3 regions of the Paenibacillus xinjiangensis genome follow, and region 2 is predicted to be linked to each of the others. Evidence: riboswitches for the same ligand, from Rfam matches in the RefSeq annotation. Region 2 holds a riboswitch; each other region holds the start of a gene.
What was found. Region 2 has a riboswitch for cyclic di-AMP ahead of AC6ESP_RS24525 (resuscitation-promoting factor). Riboswitches for the same ligand answer to the same signal wherever they lie in the genome.

Region 1 (6,675 bases), on a different contig from region 2:
CTATGCGGAGGACAAGGTGATGGAGAACGTCTATGGACTTACACCCAATCTCCCTCTGGAAGCCAGCTACATAACATCTCCCGCTCCGCTGAAGCAGCCTTCTTGGGCTTACAAGAGCCATGATATTTATGCGGAAAATGTGTACATGCGGGCCAAGCTTGTCTTGATTGGCATCGAGAATCAGGTCGGTACCAAGATGATGCAGAAGATTATGCGCACTTATTTTCAGAAGTACAAATTCAAGCATCCGACGAGCAGCGACTTCCAGAGGGTAGTCGAGCAGGTGACGAAGCAGAAGTGGCATGATTATTTCACCCAATATGTCTATGGCAGCCAAATGGCAGACTTCTCTGTGGAGTCCATCAACGTGAACAAGGTGGAGCAGGATGGCAAGAGCATGTACGAATCAGTCGTTCTCATCAAAAAGAACGGCGGCAGCAACGGCACTATCCCACTCGTTATGCAGTTCAAGGACGGAACTCAGCTGCCGAAGACTTGGGAAGCCGATGAGTCGCACATCCAGTTCAAGATTGTTCATGATGCCCCGCTCGCTTCGGTAACGATTGATCCGGGCAATACGAATGTGCTCGACAACAAGCATATTAATAACTACATGAAGGCTGACCTTCCAGAGAGCACGCGTACACGTTGGAGCCTCAGTACGGCCAAAATAATCGAAGGGCTGCTCGGTATGTTAGGGTGGTAAGGAGGCAATGACCATGAAGCATTATATGAAGCAAGGCTGGCATCTTGCAGTCAAGCATTTCTATATCGTGATTCTCTTCTTCTTGTACCAGCTGCTCTGGGGATTCTTCTTATATCGATTCATTGATTCTATCGTTACGCCGCTGCTCAGACGTTTCCCTGAATCCCCTTCAGCTGTCAGGCTCTTCTTCAACGAAGCGCAATTCCAATTGTTGAAGACGGATCTTATTACCCCGTATATCTGGCTGCTGGGGGGGCTGCTCGTTACGCGAATATTGCTCACGCCACTGTTCGATGCCGGCCTATACTATTCCCTTCATCACTCTACTGATGCGGGAGGAACGCAGTTCATCCAAGGCATACGCAAGAAATTCAGGCCGATCGCACTCTTATATTGGTTGAAAACCTTGCTCGTACTCGCCCCTGCCTGGTGGCTCCTGCCCAAAGCCCTGCAGTCGCTGCTGCAGAGCAGCTCCATCACGGAGCTTATACTGGGGCTGCTGCCCGCCGCTGGCGGTTGGCTCTTATGGGGCGTGGTGCTCCACCTGCTGCTCCTCGCTATGCAGCTTGGCACCATCACAGGAGAAGGCATCCTCCCTAAGCTATGGACTGCTATGCGGCATATCCTTCCTTTTGCAGCCATCTCATTGCTCATGTGGGCTATTGGCGCCGGAATCAGTCTATTCGTCACCAGTATCTCGCTAGTATGGGCCGGCCTGCTCGCACTCATCCTTCACCAAGGCTATAACTTGATCCGCAGTATGATGAAGGTATGGACGGTAGCTGCGCAATACGAGTGCCTGCAATCTAAGCAGACCTAATGCCGAATGACGACTAACAAGCCTTGTAGAGGATCCTCTGCAAGGCTGTTTTTTGTCTCTAAACCTGTCACTTTTACACATTATTCTCTCTAAGGAGCGTGAGAGCCGTTCATTCTCGCGAGAATAATCTGCATATTCTACAAATACCTCACATAATAAATGTAAATAGTATCCGTTTCATTAGTCTAAATGACCTATAATTTTCAAATGTTTATACAAAAAATCATAATAAACGTTCCTTTCAGCCAAAAGGTTACATGAGAATTATTAGAATTTGCCAGTTTGGGGAGGAGTTCAAGAAAAAAAACAGAATAGTTATCGAGTACATAACAAAGCTTGCCTAATTCCTTGTACTGGAAACGGGGGAACCACTCTGGGTGAATTGATTTCGACGTCCGAGCCAAGCTCTAATCGGCGCCTGAGAAATCATAGGGATCCTTCAACCGAACCCCACAGCTAACCTCGTAGGCATTGGAAGGAGTTTCACCATTTTGAAAAAGGTTACAGCAATACTATTCGGACTTGTGTTAATGCTAGCTTTTCAAGCAGGCAGCGTTTTTGCAGGCTCCAAAATGGACGGAATCATCGATAATGTAATCGGCACTCCGTACCAAAGCGGTGGCACAACAACGAGAGGCTTCGATTGCTCAGGTTTCACAACCTATGTGTTTGACAAAATGGGCATTGATCTTCCACGTACTTCTGCATCGCAATCCAAAACCGGTGAAGCAGTCGCTAAAGGCGATCTGGTAGCTGGCGATCTTGTGTTCTTCAACACAAGTGGCAAAGGCGTTTCCCATGTCGGCATCTATGTAGGCGACGGTAAGTTTGCACACGCTTCTTCCAGCAAGGGTGTTATTATCAGCAAGCTTAGCGATTCCTATTACGAAACTCGGTACATGAACGCTCGTCGCGTCATGGACCAATCCACATTTGACAAATATGCTGACGAAAAATAAAGCCAGCACCTCACTTCCTCACCGAAGCGAGGAATGACTTTTTCAGCAAAGCCGCAGTTGTTTGTCTCTGTTATGACAAACCACATGCGGCTTTGCTGTTTTCTCACGTCTAAGGGGGAGCGCCTGCCATGTACTTATTTATTCACCGCAAAGATCTACGTTCAAACCATATGCGCGCATTTGATTATATAAAAAAACAGAAAGATGTCGGTATTCATCTTCTGATTATCGATCCGCAGTTAGCCGGAGGCGGTCGATTGCACACCCATAGCGGGCGGAATTTCATCCGCCAGGCTGCTGCGCTGCTGCATGAATATGCAGTGGCGGGCAAAGAGCTTCACGTGCTCTACGGCGATCCAGCCGAAATTACGGAAGCTCTGCTGCAATGCCATCCGATTGATGAGGTTATTGTTCAAGCGGACTACACGCCCTACGCTCGACAGCGCGATGAGCATGTGCAGCAGAGGGTAAGAGCTGCAGGCAGACGTTGGACGCCCCTTGCAGATGCGGCACTGGCAGATCTTGAAGGTTTCCAAGCGTTCACCAGACGTACGGAGCCTTATAAGGTATTCACTCCTTTCTATAGAATGTGGAGTACCTATATGCTGCAATATTACTCTCCATCTGAAGAGACGACTATTGAGCATTTAACAACTATACAAGAGCTGAGCTGCGAATTATCCGTACGGTATAAATTGCCGGAGGAAGCGGCGGCGGCTCTCGGCGGTACTACTATTATGGATTGTACTGCGGTGAAGGCCGCAGGCACGCTTGATCGCTTCGTGCGAGAACGGATGGCCTCTTATTCCGAGCAACGGGATCTATACGCAGAGGATTTATCCAGCGGGCTGTCCCGATTCATTAATACAGGAGCGGTCTCCGCTCGCCAAGCTTACGAAACAGCTCAAGGGCTGCCAGGATCTGAATCTTGGATACGACAGCTGGCATGGCGGGACTTCTATATCTACCAAGCGATGTTCCATGAGCAGTTCTTCCGTTATGAAGCAGACTTAGATTTGACTTCACTTACGAATGAGCATTTTGAAGCATGGTCTCGCGGTGCAACGGGGATCCCGATTATTGATGCGGCCATGACGCAACTGAATCGGACAGGAGAGATGCCTAACCGGCTGCGGATGGTAACAGCTATGTTCCTGACGAAAAACCTGCTAAGCCGGTTCACGCTCGGAGAGAATTACTTCCGGCTCAACCTGAGTGACTATGACAATACCCTGAACCGCGGTGGATGGCTGTGGAGCTCCTCTCTCGGCTACGATGCATCGCCGTATTTCCGTGTAATGAACCCCGTCACCCAATCACAGACGCATGATCTGAGCGGCTCCTATATTCGCCGCTGGCTTCCGCATCTTGCTCACTTGTCCGATAAAGCGATTCACCAGCCGCAGCCAGGGGCAATCGTCGACTTAAAGGCGTCGCGGGCAAGGGCTATTGAGGTGTATAAGGGGATTCTTAGCTGAGCAAATGCGACTCAACTTCTTCAACATACAAGCTCGCTGCAGCAGTTCAGCTGTCAGCGAGCTTTTGTATTGTTATTGAAGGTTATTGATTTCTCACTTTATCCTGTACCTCCAAGTCTGATCGTTTTGCCACTGTCGGCTGCCGTCGAGCCCAGAGGCCCTATTCGAGACGTGACCGTTTTTTTAGGAGCGATTTTCCGAAAACGAATTGAAACGGCTTCTTCTTGAGCCAGAACGGTCTGACGCTCTGAAGAATAGTTTTTTATTGGCAATAAATCCATTGACAAAGTTAATAGTAAATATTACTATTAGTAATCGTAACAATTACTATTTGTAGGCCGGAATATTGTTATAATCTCATTTCCAATCAAACACAAAGGGGTATATCATTCATGCGGCAAAAGAAAGCAACGATTCACCTGGCACTTATCCTGATGATGATTATACTGGCAGCCTGCGGCAGCAACGCGGGCAATGTCAATAACGCTGCGGAGGAGCCTTCCGCGTCGCCATCGCCTGAGACGGAGGCTAAGCCGACCTTCGAGCCGGTGACGGCTACCGATGTGACGGGCGCTTCCATTACGGTTGACAAGCCCGTCGAGAAGATTGCGTGCGTCGTCTCCCTCTGCGTAGATGTGCTGGCGGAGCTTGGCATGAAGCCGGCGGCCATAGCGGAGAGCGGCGTTCGCGAGATTGCGAGCTCGCCGGAGTTTTACGGCAGTGAAGGGGATACATTCCCTTCGATCGGCGGCAGCTTCTTCGAGCCGAGTCTGGAGGATCTCGTTACCGCAGCGCCGGACCTGGTTATCGGTCTGTCGGGCGTTCACGACTCGCTCCGTGAAGGCTTGAACGGGGTTGCACCGCTATTTCTGGGAAATCCAAAGCATTACGATGATTCGATCGCGTTCCTCGAGACGATTGGCGAGCTAACGGGCAGAACGGAGGAAGCTGCTGCAGCCAAGGAGCGGTTCCTCGATAAGCTGGAGACGGCCAGCGAGCAAGCTCCCAAGGATAAAAAAGCTTTAATTATTTTCGGCTCCGACGTCAATTTCTCGGTTATTACCGACAGCGGCCTAGGCGGAACGGTGATGAAGGAGATTTCCAATTATCCTTGGAAGGTCGAGAATTCGGAGGACGATCCTTACGGCGAAGGCAGCGTTCCGTATTCCTTGGAGAAACTGCTCGTCGAGGATCCCGACATCATCTTTGTCGAGAGCTATTCGTATAGTCCGGGAACGAAGTCGGTTTCGGAGCAGCTAGCCGAATCGCCGCTTTGGAGCAACTTTAAGGCGGTTCAGAACGAACAGGTGCATGAGGTGCGGTCGCCAATCTGGGGAGACGGCCGGGGGACGCGCTCGCTGTCGATTCTGATGGACGAGGCGCTGGCCATCATGTATCCGGATCTTTACTAGGGATTGGTAATTCGCATGCTGAATCGAATGAAGACGTTGAAGACCGGAAGAACTCTTATTCTTCCGGTTTTTGTTTTAGCGGTCGTACTCGTTGTCTCCTTTGCGGCTTGTTTGAAATACGGAACGCCCGTACTGGGCTGGAGCGCGATATCGTCCGCTCTGTTCGCGCCGGGCGGAGACGAGCTTGAGCAAATACTGGTACGCGAGATTCGGCTGCCGCGCTATATACTCGGCTTGATGGTCGGCGCTCTTCTGGGCGCCTCCGGTACGCTGATGCAGGGTGCGCTGAACAATCGCCTGGCAGGACCCGAGCTGCTCGGCATTACGGCAGGCGCTTCGTTGACCATAGCGGCCGTAACAGTGCTGCGGCTGCCGGTGCCGTTCCAGCTGCAGCCGCTGCTTGCGCTCGTTGGCGGTCTGGCCGGCGGGGCAATTGTCGTCCTTGCGGCCAGGGGGAGCAGGGGGGCTGTGGGCATGCTGCTCGTCGGTATGTCCGTGTCCGCCATGCTGAATGGACTTCTGGTCGTGCTCATCGCACTCGGGACAAGCAACGACGTCAACCTGCTGTATACGTATTTGTTGGGATCGTTAGCCAATCGCAGCTGGGAGCATGTCGATCGCCTTGTTCCTTGGCTCGTCATTATGCTTCCTGCCGCGATGCTGCTGGCGCGTTCCGTCAATCTGCTGCAGCTAGGTGACGATGCGGCAGCCGGACTCGGCATGAAGGTAGGGCGAACCAGGCTGCTCATGCTTGTGACCTGCGCCTTGCTGGTCGCGGTAACCGTGGCACAATGCGGCCCGATCGGCTATATTTCACTGCTTGCGCCGCATCTGACCCGCGCCATGCTTCGCACGACGGATGCCCGGCTCGTATTGCCCGTCTCGGCAATTTGCGGAGCGGCGCTGCTATCGGCTGCAGACGGCTTTGCCCGGCTGCTGTTCGCTCCTATGGAAATTCCGGTCGGCTTATGGACGACGCTGCTCGGCGGGAGCGTCTTTCTTATATATGTGCTAATACGGAGAGGGGGAGGGCCAATTGGCTAATCGATCAAGCGCCTCTTTTCTAACTGCTATGGTTATCCTCTCGGCGCTGCTCGCGGTTATGCTCGTACTGCATATAGCGTTCGGGAGAACCTCGCTGTCTATAGCCGAAGTCGTGAGGGCACTGTTGAACGTATCGGACGATGCGGGAACGCGCCATATCGTCTGGAACTTACGTCTGCCCCGCGTCCTGGTGGCGATGGCGGCAGGCGCCATGCTGGGGCTCGCCGGCGCGATTCTGCAGATCGTCATGCGCAAT
Region 2 (6,675 bases):
ATGGACATGCAATATTCTACTAGAGGACACAGAAGTCAACCGCGTATTGCGCGGGGTATCGGAGCAATTCCCTCAGCAGGTTGCAGCTGTTATCCAGAAGACCTATCCTAACCCCATTGTCATTAGCCTTATCTCGAGTCAGATGGATGCGGACCGAATGGACTATTTGCTTAGAGATGCTTATTTCACAGGCGTTAATTATGGCAACTTTGACCTCGAAAGAATTCTGCGTGTACTTCGTCCTGTTCAAGGAAAGATCGTCGTCAAGGAGAGTGGTATGCATGCCATTGAGCATTATCTCATGTCACGTTACCAGATGTATTGGCAAATTTACTTCCATCCCGTAACAAGGAGCTCCGAAATCATTCTGAGGCAAATATTCCGCAGAGCGAAGGAGCTGTATACCGAGCAGTATAGCTTCAAGTGGATGCCGGCCCCAATCAAGAGTCTGCTCGATAATACGATTACGGTTAATGAGTATTTGAAGCTGGATGAAGCTTATGTGCAGGCTGCCTTTATTGAATGGGAGGAGGAGCAGGATTGTCTTCTGTCAGAGCTATGTAATCGATTCCTTAACCGACGTCTATACAAGTACATAACCATAGATGATCCAGGTGACACTTTATTAGAAGAAGTACAACGAGAGTTCGTTCAAATCGGCCTAAATCCGGACTATCATATGGAGATTGATTTCCCTTTTGATCAGCCTTATGACGTGTACCGCCCTGACTCGAAAAAAGGGGGAAAAGAAGAGAAAGCGCCGATATTGCTGCTGGATGAGCACGAACAAATCATTGAAATATCTGCTAAATCCGACATCGTGACTTCCATCACTGGATTGCACCAAGGCCAGTACCATTTGTACTATCCTGAGGAGCCGCTGCTGGCAGCAGCAGATCAGCTCAGCGATGCGGTCAAAGAGCTCTTCAAAATATAGCTTATTATTAGAAGGAGATTTGTTACACAATGATTTCTTTATTCGACACACACACCCATTTGGACTCACCGAATTTCGACAGTGACCGCGCAGAAGTTATTGACAGAGCACGTGCAGCAGGCGTCGACTTAATGATCAATATCGGCTTCAACCGGGAGACAATTCCGACGACGATAGCACTTGCCGAGCAATATGAATTCATCTATGCAGCGGTAGGCTGGCATCCTGTAGACAGTATCGATATGCAGCCTGAGGATTTGGCATGGATTGAGCGGCTATGTGCGCATGAGAAAGTGGTTGCTATTGGAGAGATTGGGCTCGATTATCACTGGGATACGTCACCGAAAGAGGTTCAACAGCGTGTATTCAGGGAGCAGATCAGGCTGGCCAAACGATTAAAGATGCCGATTGTGATTCATAATCGCGAGGCTCATGAAGATATCCTGAGGCTGTTGAAAGAGGAAAATGCGGCAGAGGTCGGAGGGGTTATGCATTGCTATTCCGGCAGCTGGGAAACAGCGAAACAATGCCTCGATATGAACTTCTATATTTCGTTCGGAGGACCCGTAACTTTTAAGAATGCGAAGGTGCCAAAAGAGGTGCTTGCGAAGGTTCCTCTGGACCGTTTATTAATCGAGACGGATTCCCCATATCTTACACCTCATCCATTTAGAGGGAAGAGAAATGAGACCTCCTATGTATCCCTTGTGGCAGAGGCCGCAGCTGAAATAACAGGAAAATCTAAGGATGAAATAGCTAAAATTACTAGCGAAAACGGTAAAAAATGTTTTGGTATTGTTTAATAACAGCTCAAAACGAGAGAAATAAAGACCTTTACAGCGATAAAACTAAACTTTGTCGCTGAAATTGGCTTTTTTTTGCATGTTAATCCTATAATTTCGCTAAAATCGTCTTTTATCTCATCTTTACAACTGACCGCGGTGGAAGGTATGATTCATTTCAGAGCTTTAAATTTTTGTATTGGATTTCCAGTTTACGCTTAATCTCAATTACTGAGAGCGGGGGAACCAGGCACTTAATTCGTGACAAGCCTAAGGCATCGCGGAGGGTGTTTTGAATTCTTCATAGGGGTGAATTACGCGGCCATTGCCATGAGCATTGAGTCCGTGGATAGGGTATCTCTCTTACCCGAACCCGACAGCTAACCTCGCAAGCGTGTTATAGAGAGCGATCAACCTCGTGCATTCATCATTCCTGAAGTCTATTAGACCATCCGGGAAGCCACGATACAGATCCTCTGTCGACGGCTTCTTTTTATTTTCGAATAATGCAGAAACGGTCGACATAGGGTAAATCTAGGAGGTTGCGAGGTAAGAAAATACTGGAGCGTGTTATGCACGCCAATATACTATAGTCGCGTCAGTTGTAATCATGCGTCACACTAGGCGGCGGGGCTATGAAGGAGGACCGATGAAGTGGGCATTATCCAAGCTAAGGAGACCCATGGGAAACGATCATCCAGCATGTCTTTCGCATTGCGATGGAAGCGTGAAAACTTGCGTTTGATTTTTCTGAGTGCAATTATCTCAATCGCTATGACTTTCATGTTTTTGGTGTTGTTGTACGGATCGTCTGAGAAGAGCGTATCCGTAGTAGTGAATGGACAAGAAACTGTTGTGAAAACAAAACAATGGGTCCTGCAACGCCTACTGGATGAACAAGCTATTACGGTTGGACCACATGACGAGGTTTCCGCACCTCTGAATGCATCCATCAAGGACGGAGACCGAGTGGAGATTAACTTCGCGGTTCCGGTTATCGTAACAGCTGATGGCAAGACATCAACGGTGTACACGACGGAGAAGACCGTGCAAGCGGCGATTGAGGAATTAAATATTCCTGTACGTGATCAAGATAAGGTATCGCCATCGCTTAGCACACTAGTCGCTGAGGACTTGAAGGTAACCGTCACTCGCGTTGACAAGAAGGTGTCTGAGAATGAGCGTACGACGCCGTTCTCTATCGTGAAGCAGCAAGATCCTACCCTGGAAGAGGGTAAGGAGAAGCTGGTGCAGACCGGTAAGGAAGGTCTCGTTGTTGAGCAAATCGAGGAGCGGTACGAGAACGGTGTACTCGTCTCTGAGAAAATTGTAAATAAGGTTGTGGAGACAAAGGCTGTTAATCAAGTGGTTGCCGTCGGAACGAAGAAGCCTGAACAGCTCGTGCAGGTACTCTCAAGCAGTAGTCCGAGTGTAGCAACCTACACGAAAAGCGGCGTTACGTTCAAAGCCAAAAAAGTGATTAAGAACGTTACTCTAACTGCCTATACAGCTGGTGTGCAATCTACCGGCAAGGATGAAGACCATCCTCAGTACGGTATTACCGCATCCGGTGCTAAAGTGCAGGAGGGGCGCACGATAGCTGTTGATCCGAAGGTTATTCCTATCGGCTGGTGGGTCTATATCGAAGGTATTGGATTCCGCCGAGCGGAGGATACAGGCAGCGCGATCAAAGGCAATAAGATTGACGTCTACTTCGACAGCAACAAAATTGCAACGAAGTTCGGCAGGAAAAAAGGGTATACGGTATATGTACTTGGGCCGAACAAACCGTCTGCAAGCTAAAAAGACTATCTGCTTAATGCTATCGTAATTATCAGCTAAATATGCCATTATAAGAAGAGGCACAGCCTCTTCTTTTTGTCTGTTCATGGGCCTATCTGTAGGAGTAATTGGCTCGGTAAAATATAGACGCGTGCACCGGAGTGAAGGTTGCACTTTCTTTTGTTCAGAAAGGGATGTTCTTGTTGATTAAGGAGATCATTGTAGTAGAAGGCAAAGATGACACAGCAGCAGTGAAACGGGCTGTAGAAGCCGATACCATTGAGACGAATGGGTCTGCGATTGGCGAGGATGTGCTGCGTCGCATTGAGCTGGCGCAAGAACGCAGGGGCGTGATCATCTTCACGGATCCGGATCATGCGGGCGAGCGTATTCGTAAAATCGTGGCACAGCGCGTACCAGGCTGCAAGCATGCTTTTTTACCACAGGAGCAGGCTTCGTACAAGGGTGATATTGGTATTGAGAATGCCAGCCCGGATGCGATAAGACAAGCATTGTCTGAGCTTCGGACGGAGACGCCTGAGGGCGAAGGCGAGATTACATGGGATGACCTGATGGAAGCGGGACTTATTGTTCACCCTGATGCGGCCAATCGTCGTCTCGTTATGGGCAAGCAGCTAGGGATCGGTTATGCCAACGGCAAGCAATTTTTCAAGCGTTGTACGAGCTTCCGTATTACAAGGAATGAATTTATAGAGGCGCTGCGCAAGATGGAGCAGGGACAGGAGTGATCGGTTAGTGAGTGGACAGGAACAGCAGTTGAAGGCAGCAGAGGTGGCAACGCCGAGACGCACCAAAGAGATTATTGCCAAGTACGGCTTCTCTTTCAAGAAAAGCCTCGGTCAGAACTTTCTCATTGATCAGAATATCCTTCACAAAATTGTTGAGGCTGCAGGGCTTGATGAAACAAAAGGTGCGCTGGAGATTGGTCCAGGCATCGGAGCGCTTACCCAGCATTTGGCGGCGGCCGCAGGTAAAGTAACAGCTGTCGAGATCGATAATCGTCTTATTCCGATTCTTAAGGACGTACTGGAAGCGGAGACGAATGTTGAGGTCGTTCATGGTGACGTACTGAAGATTGATCTGAAGCAGTTATTCGAAGAGCGCTTCACTGATGTGTCAGGTGTAAGCGTCGTGGCCAACTTGCCTTATTATGTGACGACTCCGATCTTGATGAAGCTGCTGGAGGAGCGGCTTCCCTTAGAGAACATCGTTGTCATGATTCAGAAGGAAGTAGCAGAGCGGATGGCGGCGAAGCCAGGAGGCAAGGAATACGGCAGCCTAAGCGTTGCTGTTCAATACTACTGTGTGCCTGAGCTCGTATGTATTGTGCCGCATACGGTATTCATTCCGCAGCCGAATGTAGACTCGGCGGTTATTAAGCTGGCTCTTCGCGAGAAGCCTGCTGTAGACGTACCGGATGAGGACCATTTCTTCCGCGTCGTGCAGTCCAGCTTCGCACAGCGCCGTAAGACGCTGGCTAACAATCTGACTGTATTCTCCGGGAAAGAACGCCGCGAGGAGCTTACCCAAATCCTGAAGGCATGTGACGTTGACCCGATCCGACGCGGAGAAACACTCTCCCTTGAGGAATTCGCCCGTATAAGCCGAGCCTTCCTAAATGTAGGCTGGAACGGTTAAATTGCGTACAAGCCCTCTGCAGCGCCATTACAGCGCGTTATCTCATTATCAGCCACTGACGACCACATAGGTCTCGTCAGCGGCTTTTCCGCGTTCAGGAGCATCCTGAGCGCTCCATGCACTTCTGACTGGACCGCAGCACGCCAAAGTAAGCGTAGATGCAGAGGTTAAACGGGCCGCAGCGTGCCAAGGCAAGCAAGGCTCCCCCATTCCCCTTAGCGGAATGGGGAAGCGACCGTGATGCTTATTGCGTGCCAACAAGGATAAGGGTATCTTCTGGAGGAGCGAAGCGCCCGCCTTTGTTTTTCCTTTGCCACCTTAGAAGATACGTTCGTGCAAAGGAAAAACAACAGCGGCCGTAAGAAGATACCCGTTCCATGGAAAGGCTGAATAAGCAATATCAGTTGCCATTGCACATTCCGCCCTTTTCACCCATAGGATAGACGAAGAGGTGATTCACCCATGAAGCAAGGGGACCTGGTCGTCCGCAAATCGTATGGCGGTGACGTGCTGTTCCAAGTTGAAGCTGTTCAGACCCATCACGCCGTACTGAAAGGCACGGACTACCGATTGCTTGCGGATGCGCCAATTCCTGATTTATCGGTTGTACGTGACCCGGATTCGACGAAGGCGAGACAGCAAGTGAGAATAAAAGTGAATGATTCCTTAACTCGGATGCGGGAGCAGAGAGAGCGGCAGGCTATTCAGACAGAGGATGTCATCCGGCATGCCCTGCAGCAGACTCAGCCTTATTTCGAAGTGCCTGGAAAAGTGCTGCATTTGGATGGCGATGGGAACTATTTGAGAAAAAGCATGCAGTTATATCAGACAATGCAAGTTCCTGCACATGGCGTTCATGCGCATGAATCGCAGATGGCAGATCTGCTCTATACGCTGCTGCCGCAGGTGAAGCCAGATATCGTTGTTATTACCGGACATGATGGTGTTCTCAAGAACCGCGCAGGAGAAGATCTGTATAGCCTCAGCAGCTACAAAAATTCACAAAATTTCGTGAACGCCGTGCAAGTGGCCAGACAGTATGAGAAGAATCGTGATAATCTGATTGTCATATCCGGAGCATGCCAATCTCACTTCGAGGCATTGCTGCAGACCGGATCGAACTTCGCCAGTTCGCCGGGGCGCATATTGATTCACGCCCTTGACCCTTGTTACATTGCTATTAAAGCAAGCTATACGTCCATTAAGGACACTATAGATCTGTCAGATGTTATACATGGTACGATTAGCGGCATTGATGGGGTGGGCGGTATAGAGACAATGGGCCGTTATCGCGTGGGTTTACCGAAGCCCAAAGTGACCGCTGCATCCACATCTTTGAAGACTTCAGTGAAAACAACTTTGTAATTTGCCCAGAATTTCATGAAATATTCGTCGAATTAGAAAAAATGGGTGATTTCTCCGTTGACAACTAAATAACCTGGCTGATATAATATTTTGCCTTATTTGACAAGCCACCTCTTTTTGGTTATAATGGACAAGGAAAGAGGTGGTAGT
Region 3 (6,675 bases), on a different contig from region 2:
ACGTAGATCCTGAGCCGATACACCGCGGCAGATGCCTTCGTCGTCCAGCACAGCGCCAAGGAATTCCCAGTGCTCATATTTCGTAACCAGTCCCGCAGCTTCCCAGCGACGCACTTGCTCATCCAAAGCATAGAGCAGCTGTTGGCCAGTCGTTGCCCCAGCGAAAGCTGTACGGTGATACTGCGTGCCGCCGAAGCGACGGAAATCTAGAAGGCCTTCCGGAGTACGGCTGAACATAACGCCCATCCGGTCCATCAAGTGGATAATGCCAGGTGCTGCTTCACACATTGCTTTTACCGGAGGCTGGTTCGCTAGGAAGTCTCCCCCGTACACGGTGTCATCGAAATGCTCCCACGGGGAGTCGCCTTCACCTTTTGTATTAACGGCGCCGTTGATGCCACCTTGCGCGCAGACGGAATGAGAACGCTTAACCGGCACGACCGAGAATAGATCAACGTGCACTCCCGCTTCCGCAGCTTTGATGGTAGCCATTAGTCCGGCCAGGCCGCCGCCTATGACGATAATTTTATTTTTAGCCATAACGATTCGCTCCTTGTCTTAAAACTAGCCGATAGTTGTCCATGCCACTGCAGCGCTTGCTGCTTCTTTGAACTCATCACCTTGGAAGGCAACAAGAGAAAGAATGAACATTGCGGACACGAGTACGAAAATAACCATACAAATGTATGAAGATATTTTTTGTGAACGAGCATTGATTGTAATCCCCCAGCTAATAAGGAATGCCCAGAGGCCGTTGCTGAAGTGGAATACTGCTGCTAGAACACCAATCACATAAAAAATGAAGAATAACGGATTGTTCGCGATCTGATTCATCGTCGATCCGAGCTCTTCATGCGAAATATTGCCCAAGTAGACTTGAACCCTTGTCTGGAACACATGCCAGAAAATAAAAATAAAGGTAATAACCCCTGTAATCCTTTGTGCGGTGAACGCCCAGTTGCGGCCGTATTTGAACCGTCCTGTGTTGGAGTTAGACTGGTATGCGACATACAAGCCATAAATACCGTGGAACAGGATCGGGATGTAAATACCGACAATCTCCAGCAGTGTTACAATTGGCAGGCTATTGATAAGATGAACGCCTTTGCTGAAGCCCTCTGGTCCCCGCTCAAAAGCCTGATAGTTCGCCAGTGCGTGTACGACGATAAACATGCCCAGCGGAATCACTCCAAGAAGCGAGTGAAGCTTGCGCGAGTAATACGAATTTCCTTTCATTAATACTTCTCCTTTCCAGACTGTGGATGCTCAATTTCTTTTTGAAAACCATTTTACATTTTAACCCTGTAAAAATATGCCGTCAACAGGAGTTGACACGAATTAGTCACACTTCACATCCTACTCCTTTTCAGCTTATAATGGAATTGCATATTTATCATAATTTATTATAACAATTACGCATAAGAAGGGTAACGATTCATTATGCTAGAAGAATTGCATATGTTTGCCACTATTGTGGAGTATTCCAGCATGAATAAAGCTGCTAGCGTGCTTAATTTATCTCAGCCTGCACTGTCCCGTAAAATTGCCAAGCTCGAGGAAGATATCGGCGTTCAGCTGTTCCGGAGAATCGGCAAAAGACTAGAATTGACTCGGATCGGCCAATTAACGTATGAATATGCGCTTGAGCTGCGGCAGCTTCATCGCAAGTATCTGGAAACGGTATCAGAGTATACTTCTACAGGCAGAACTTCTATTACAATAGGAGCGAGCTTAACAACCCTGCAGACGACTCTGCCTGACTTCATTCAGTCACTCAATGCCAGCCATCCCGAGTTCGATATTAAGGCAGTCACTGGAAAAACCCATGAGATCGTAACGCTTGTTCGGGAGAATAAAGCAGATATCGCTATCGTAGCTTCCCGCATCGAGGATGCTCAGCTGCACTGCGTTCCGCTGTTCGAGGATCATCTGCTGCTCGTTCTGCCCAAGAGCGTTGTCGTAACAAGCCAAGAAGCGACGTTCGAGATCAAGGATCTGAACGGTTTCCCGATGATTCTCTTCTCCAAGGGAACCTGGTATCGGGTATTAACCGATGAGCTGTTCGCCAAATACAATCTACAGCCTGATGTCAGAATGGAGATCGACTCCTTCGAGGCTATACTGCGTCTGCTCCATACTTGCCGCGCCGCTACGCTGCTTCCACAATCCTACATGCGCCAGCAGCTGCTTGAGGATAATGAGCTGACCGTCGTTCCGATCCGGGAGCTGGAGGATACGAAACGCACAACCTGTCTCATCCATGCCGATCCTGCCAATCTGAATCCTGTCGTGAGGCAATGGATCGAGGAGCTGGCGCGCAAATAGCATTAATATATGTATCAGCACAAAAAGACAGCAGCCTCTGCCCTTGCAGCGCTACTGTCTTAGCTTCACCTGATTATTGCTTCTTCAAACTGTTCTATCTGTTCATTCGTACCTATGACGACCATGACATCTCGTTCGGTAAGCACATCTGTCGCGGTAGGAGCAATAATGATGCCTTGGGACTTATTAATGGCAACGATGCTGCAGCCGAATCGCGCACGCGGATTAAATTCATGCAGGGACTTGCCATTCAATGATCTAGGTACAACAAGCTCGGCAATGGTATAGTCTTTGGACAGCTCGATATAATCAAGCAGATTAGGCGATACGAGCTGATGCGCTACACGAATTCCCATATCACGCTCAGGGTAGACAACGCGATCGACACCGATTTTCTCCAGTACGCGCCCGTGAAGCTCAGTCATCGCTTTGGCGACAACCTTTTTCACACCCAAATCCTTCAATAATATTGTGGTTAGAATACTAGCCTGAATATTGTCACCAATCGCGACAACACCGCAATCGAAGTTGCGGGCACCCAGCGAGCGGAGCGCATCCTCATCTGTACAGTCCGCAGATACGCAATACGTTAATATATCGCTCATCTCCTGAACTGCTTCCTCATCCTTATCTATACCAAGCACCTCGTGGCCAAGCTCTACTAATTCTCTCCCCAGGCTTGAGCCGAATCTCCCTAATCCCACGACGACAAATTGTTTACTTTTCATTAAATCGTTCCATTCCCCTATCCAATTGTGATTTTACCTTCGGGATACCGGTACAGCTCTTTCTCTGTTTTCGGTCCAAGCGCATAAGCAAGTGTCAATGGACCAAGCCTGCCGGCAAACATCGTTAAGATGATGATCATTTTCCCTATGTCCGTGAGCTCTGGTGTTAGTCCAAGCGATAATCCGACTGTGGCAAAAGCAGAGGTCGTCTCGAACAATATTTTGATAAATTGCTGATCCTCTGTCGTCGCGAGCACCATCGTAACGAAGATGACGAGTGCAAGTGACAGCATCGTGATCGACAAAGCCTTCAGAATACGTTCCTTCGCCAGTCTGAATCGGAAGAAGACGATATCTTCTCTGCCTCGAACCATGGCGATAACTGCACCGATCAGCGTCGTGAACGTCGTCGTCTTAATTCCTCCCCCGGTTGAACCAGGTGATGCGCCGATGAACATGAGGATAATGGTGAAGAATACTGTAGCTTGGCGAAGCGCTGTGTAATCAAGCGTATTGGCTCCAGCCGTTCTCGGAGTGACAGACTGGAATATGGAAGCTATAATCTTGCCATCCCAGCTCAGCGCTCCTAACGTCTTGCTGTTAGAGAACTCGAATATGAAAATGACGATTGCACCTACGGCAATAAGTGCTCCTGTCATGGACAGAACGACTTTACTATGCAGCGACAGTTTTCTCTTGCTGCGATACTCGAGTAAATCGGACAGAACGATGAAGCCTAGTCCACCCAAAATAATAAGCAGTATACCGGTTAAATTGACAATTGGATCATCTACATACAGCGTTAGGCTGCGATAATCACCAAAGATGTCGAAGCCTGCATTGTTGAATAGCGAGATCGAATGGAAAATTCCGAAATAAATCGCTTTGCCTAGCGGCATATCTACTGCGAAGCGAGAAGCGAACAGCAGCGCGCCGATCAGTTCTATAGATAAAGAATAAAAGATAACCTTACGGATTAATCTAACGATACCTTCCATGCTGGACTGATTCATCGCTTCTTGGAGGATAAGACGCTCCTTGAGCGAGATTTTTTTGCGCAGCACGAGAGCGAACAGCGTGCCCATCGTCATGAAGCCGACACCGCCGACTTGAATTAAAGCCATAATGATCATTTGCCCTGCTTTTGAGAAATAAGTGCCTGTATCCACCACAACAAGCCCAGTTACACAAGTTGCTGAAGTAGCTGTGAACAAAGCATCTACGAAGCGGAGCCGCGATCCATCGGCTGATGCGAATGGCATCGACAGCAGCGTGGCACCGAGCAGAATAATGACCGCGAAGCCCAGTACGAGAATACGCGGGGGAGACCATTTTAGAACATTTAAGTGTTTCATCAATATAAGTCCCTGCTCTCCTCTAATAACTGGTGTCAATCGAATTTTGGGCATAGAAAAAAGCACTGGAAACCCAATGCCTTATGCGATGAGTCCTGTTCCACAAAGCCTACGAGGTTAGCTGACGGATTCGGGCCTGGACAGGCAGCCCTATTCAAGAAGCTTACGGATCACATCCCGTGCTCTTCCTGAAATTCACCCCACTGCTGGCATTTCTGTCAGCATTATGGTTCCCCCGTTTTCATACGGAAATTCGGCTTTTTTATTCAATTAACAATGACGATTATGATTATAAGCTAAATCATCTGGAATACAAAACGAGTATACCGCATAAATAAGCCTATATTGGCTCAAAAATGGTCAACCTTATGCAACAGTGCGCCCAACGCTTCTCGCACATCGTTATTTCTCGTTTTTATGAAAACAATCGTTGGTTTTCATAATACTGGATGTTGTAAATCAGACGCTTGGATTGGATAATACAGGGTTTTGTATGGTATGGTTACATGGCAGCGTAAGAAATCTACAATTCAAAATTGAGGTGAAATATGGTCGATTCAATTGCCCGCCACGACTGGAAACGCTTCCTATGGGCCGCAATAGCAGGTGCGCTTATTTTTGTATTCACACAGGTCGGTCCGATCTTCCAGCAGTCCGCTTCGATTGACAGTACAATGAAAGTCATCGATAAAAGCGCAGCCGAAGGACAAGCCCTCCAGTTCACGAAGCAGCAGCTTGGAATGGATACGAAATCTGCCTACACTGTCTATCAGACCGACAGCTTAGCAACAGGCTATCTGTCCAAAGAGAAATTGCTCGAATCCTATGAGAAGCAATACGGCAAGCAATTCCCTAACGATACGTATCAGGTTCAAGTCGATGCTGTAGACGGCAGTACCGCTTTCGTCTATGTACATATGACTAATGGGAATGTGGTAGCGTGGCATCTTATGAACAGCAATGATGAGCCGGTTCAGGAGGAGCAGCTCTTTCAGGCCGCAGAACAGCTGGCTGTCACCAAAGGCTTCCGAATCAGCGAGCTGAAGGAGCGTTGGGTGAACGATGATGGAGAGCTCGTTATTCATCCCACTGGCTATACCCTTGCGGACGCCGCACTCGAGCTTACGATAAGTGCAGAGCTAGTCGACGGCAAACCTGTTGTTACACAATACAAGCCTGAATTCAAGGCACCAGCTGCCTATGAAACAGAGGTCGCCAGTCAGAAGCAAACAGCCAATGTGTTATCTCTCGTCAGTCTGCTGTATATGTGCTTGATCTCACTCGTGCTTGCTATTATTTATGCGATCTTGTACCGCGGACATACGACATTCAAACGAGGTATTTTTATCAGCCTTATTTTCATCATTTTTTATATCTACAATAATATGAGTATCATGGATGGCATTCGTGCCCAGCAGGGCGAGCAAATAATGGATGAAACGACGCTGACCATTACGATGATTGTCACCGTTATCCTACTCATTCCTGTTGGCATTACGGTATACTTCACGCTTGTTGCCGGGGATGGCATGTGGAGATCGTGGAAGCGGCCATTATGGCCCGGGTTCAGGGAATCTAACTACGGTGACCATGTATGGCGCAGTGTAGGCTTATCCTATCTGCTAGCCATCATTATGCTCGGCCTGCAGTCCATCATCTTCATCGCGCTGGAGTTCTTTATCGGCTCGTGGAGCACTAGTGATGCGACGCAATCACCGTACAATATGAAGTCGCTATGGCTGCTCCCTATGCTTGCCTGGTGCGCTGCCATATCCGAGGAAGCGATCTACCGGCTGTTCGGCATCGCGCTGTTCAAGCGATGGTTCAAGAATACCTTCATCGCTTCCTTAATACCGACGATCTTCTGGGCTCTTGGCCATGTTGGCTATCCCATCTTTCCTTACTACACAAGACTTATCGAGCTTGTTATTCTGGGGCTTATATTCTGTTATATTTTCCTTCGCTTCGGATTCATTACGGCACTGTTCACGCATGCCATTCTTGACAGCTTATTAATGGGCTTGTCGCTCATATCCGTAGGCGGCGCACTCCATATTACAGCGGCAATCTTCTACGCTGTGCTGCCTGTTATTATTGCGTGGGTCATGAAGAAATGGCATGATTACAAAAGGAAAAAGCCGTCATCAGCTATGACGACGGCTCCTCCCGCAGCGCCGCAATAATCTGTGCAGCGAGCTTATCTCCTATTGAAAGAGGCCGGAAATCTTCCACTGAGGCCTCTTTTATTTTTTTGATCGAGCCAAAAT

Region 1: another riboswitch for cyclic di-AMP. It lies ahead of AC6ESP_RS22275 (C40 family peptidase); the one in region 2 lies ahead of AC6ESP_RS24525 (resuscitation-promoting factor).
Region 3: another riboswitch for cyclic di-AMP. It lies ahead of AC6ESP_RS03615 (TrkH family potassium uptake protein); the one in region 2 lies ahead of AC6ESP_RS24525 (resuscitation-promoting factor).

The regions. Positions count from the first base shown of each region.
Region 1 is NZ_JCAALS010000025.1:56,281-62,955, reverse strand. Features, by position in the region: gene AC6ESP_RS22285 (M1 family metallopeptidase) at 1-706, shown strand, start outside; gene AC6ESP_RS22280 (hypothetical protein) at 720-1,526, shown strand; cyclic di-AMP (ydaO/yuaA leader) riboswitch at 1,854-2,012, shown strand; gene AC6ESP_RS22275 (C40 family peptidase) at 2,015-2,485, shown strand; gene AC6ESP_RS22270 (cryptochrome/photolyase family protein) at 2,614-3,963, shown strand; gene AC6ESP_RS22265 (ABC transporter substrate-binding protein) at 4,356-5,375, shown strand; gene AC6ESP_RS22260 (FecCD family ABC transporter permease) at 5,391-6,419, shown strand; gene AC6ESP_RS22255 (FecCD family ABC transporter permease) at 6,412-6,675, shown strand, end outside.
Region 2 is NZ_JCAALS010000031.1:9,259-15,933, forward strand. Features, by position in the region: gene AC6ESP_RS24515 (HD domain-containing protein) at 1-937, shown strand, start outside; gene AC6ESP_RS24520 (TatD family hydrolase) at 967-1,740, shown strand; cyclic di-AMP (ydaO/yuaA leader) riboswitch at 1,925-2,129, shown strand; gene AC6ESP_RS24525 (resuscitation-promoting factor) at 2,374-3,522, shown strand; gene rnmV (ribonuclease M5) at 3,705-4,250, shown strand; gene rsmA (16S rRNA (adenine(1518)-N(6)/adenine(1519)-N(6))-dimethyltransferase RsmA) at 4,258-5,160, shown strand; gene AC6ESP_RS24540 (hypothetical protein) at 5,209-5,418, opposite strand; gene yabG (sporulation peptidase YabG) at 5,623-6,525, shown strand.
Region 3 is NZ_JCAALS010000002.1:329,589-336,263, reverse strand. Features, by position in the region: gene sdhA (succinate dehydrogenase flavoprotein subunit) at 1-540, opposite strand, end outside; gene AC6ESP_RS03630 (succinate dehydrogenase cytochrome b558 subunit) at 565-1,236, opposite strand; gene AC6ESP_RS03625 (LysR family transcriptional regulator) at 1,441-2,325, shown strand; gene AC6ESP_RS03620 (potassium channel family protein) at 2,391-3,053, opposite strand; gene AC6ESP_RS03615 (TrkH family potassium uptake protein) at 3,071-4,408, opposite strand; cyclic di-AMP (ydaO/yuaA leader) riboswitch at 4,500-4,677, opposite strand; gene AC6ESP_RS03610 (CPBP family intramembrane glutamic endopeptidase) at 4,957-6,591, shown strand; gene uvrC (excinuclease ABC subunit UvrC) at 6,557-6,675, opposite strand, start outside.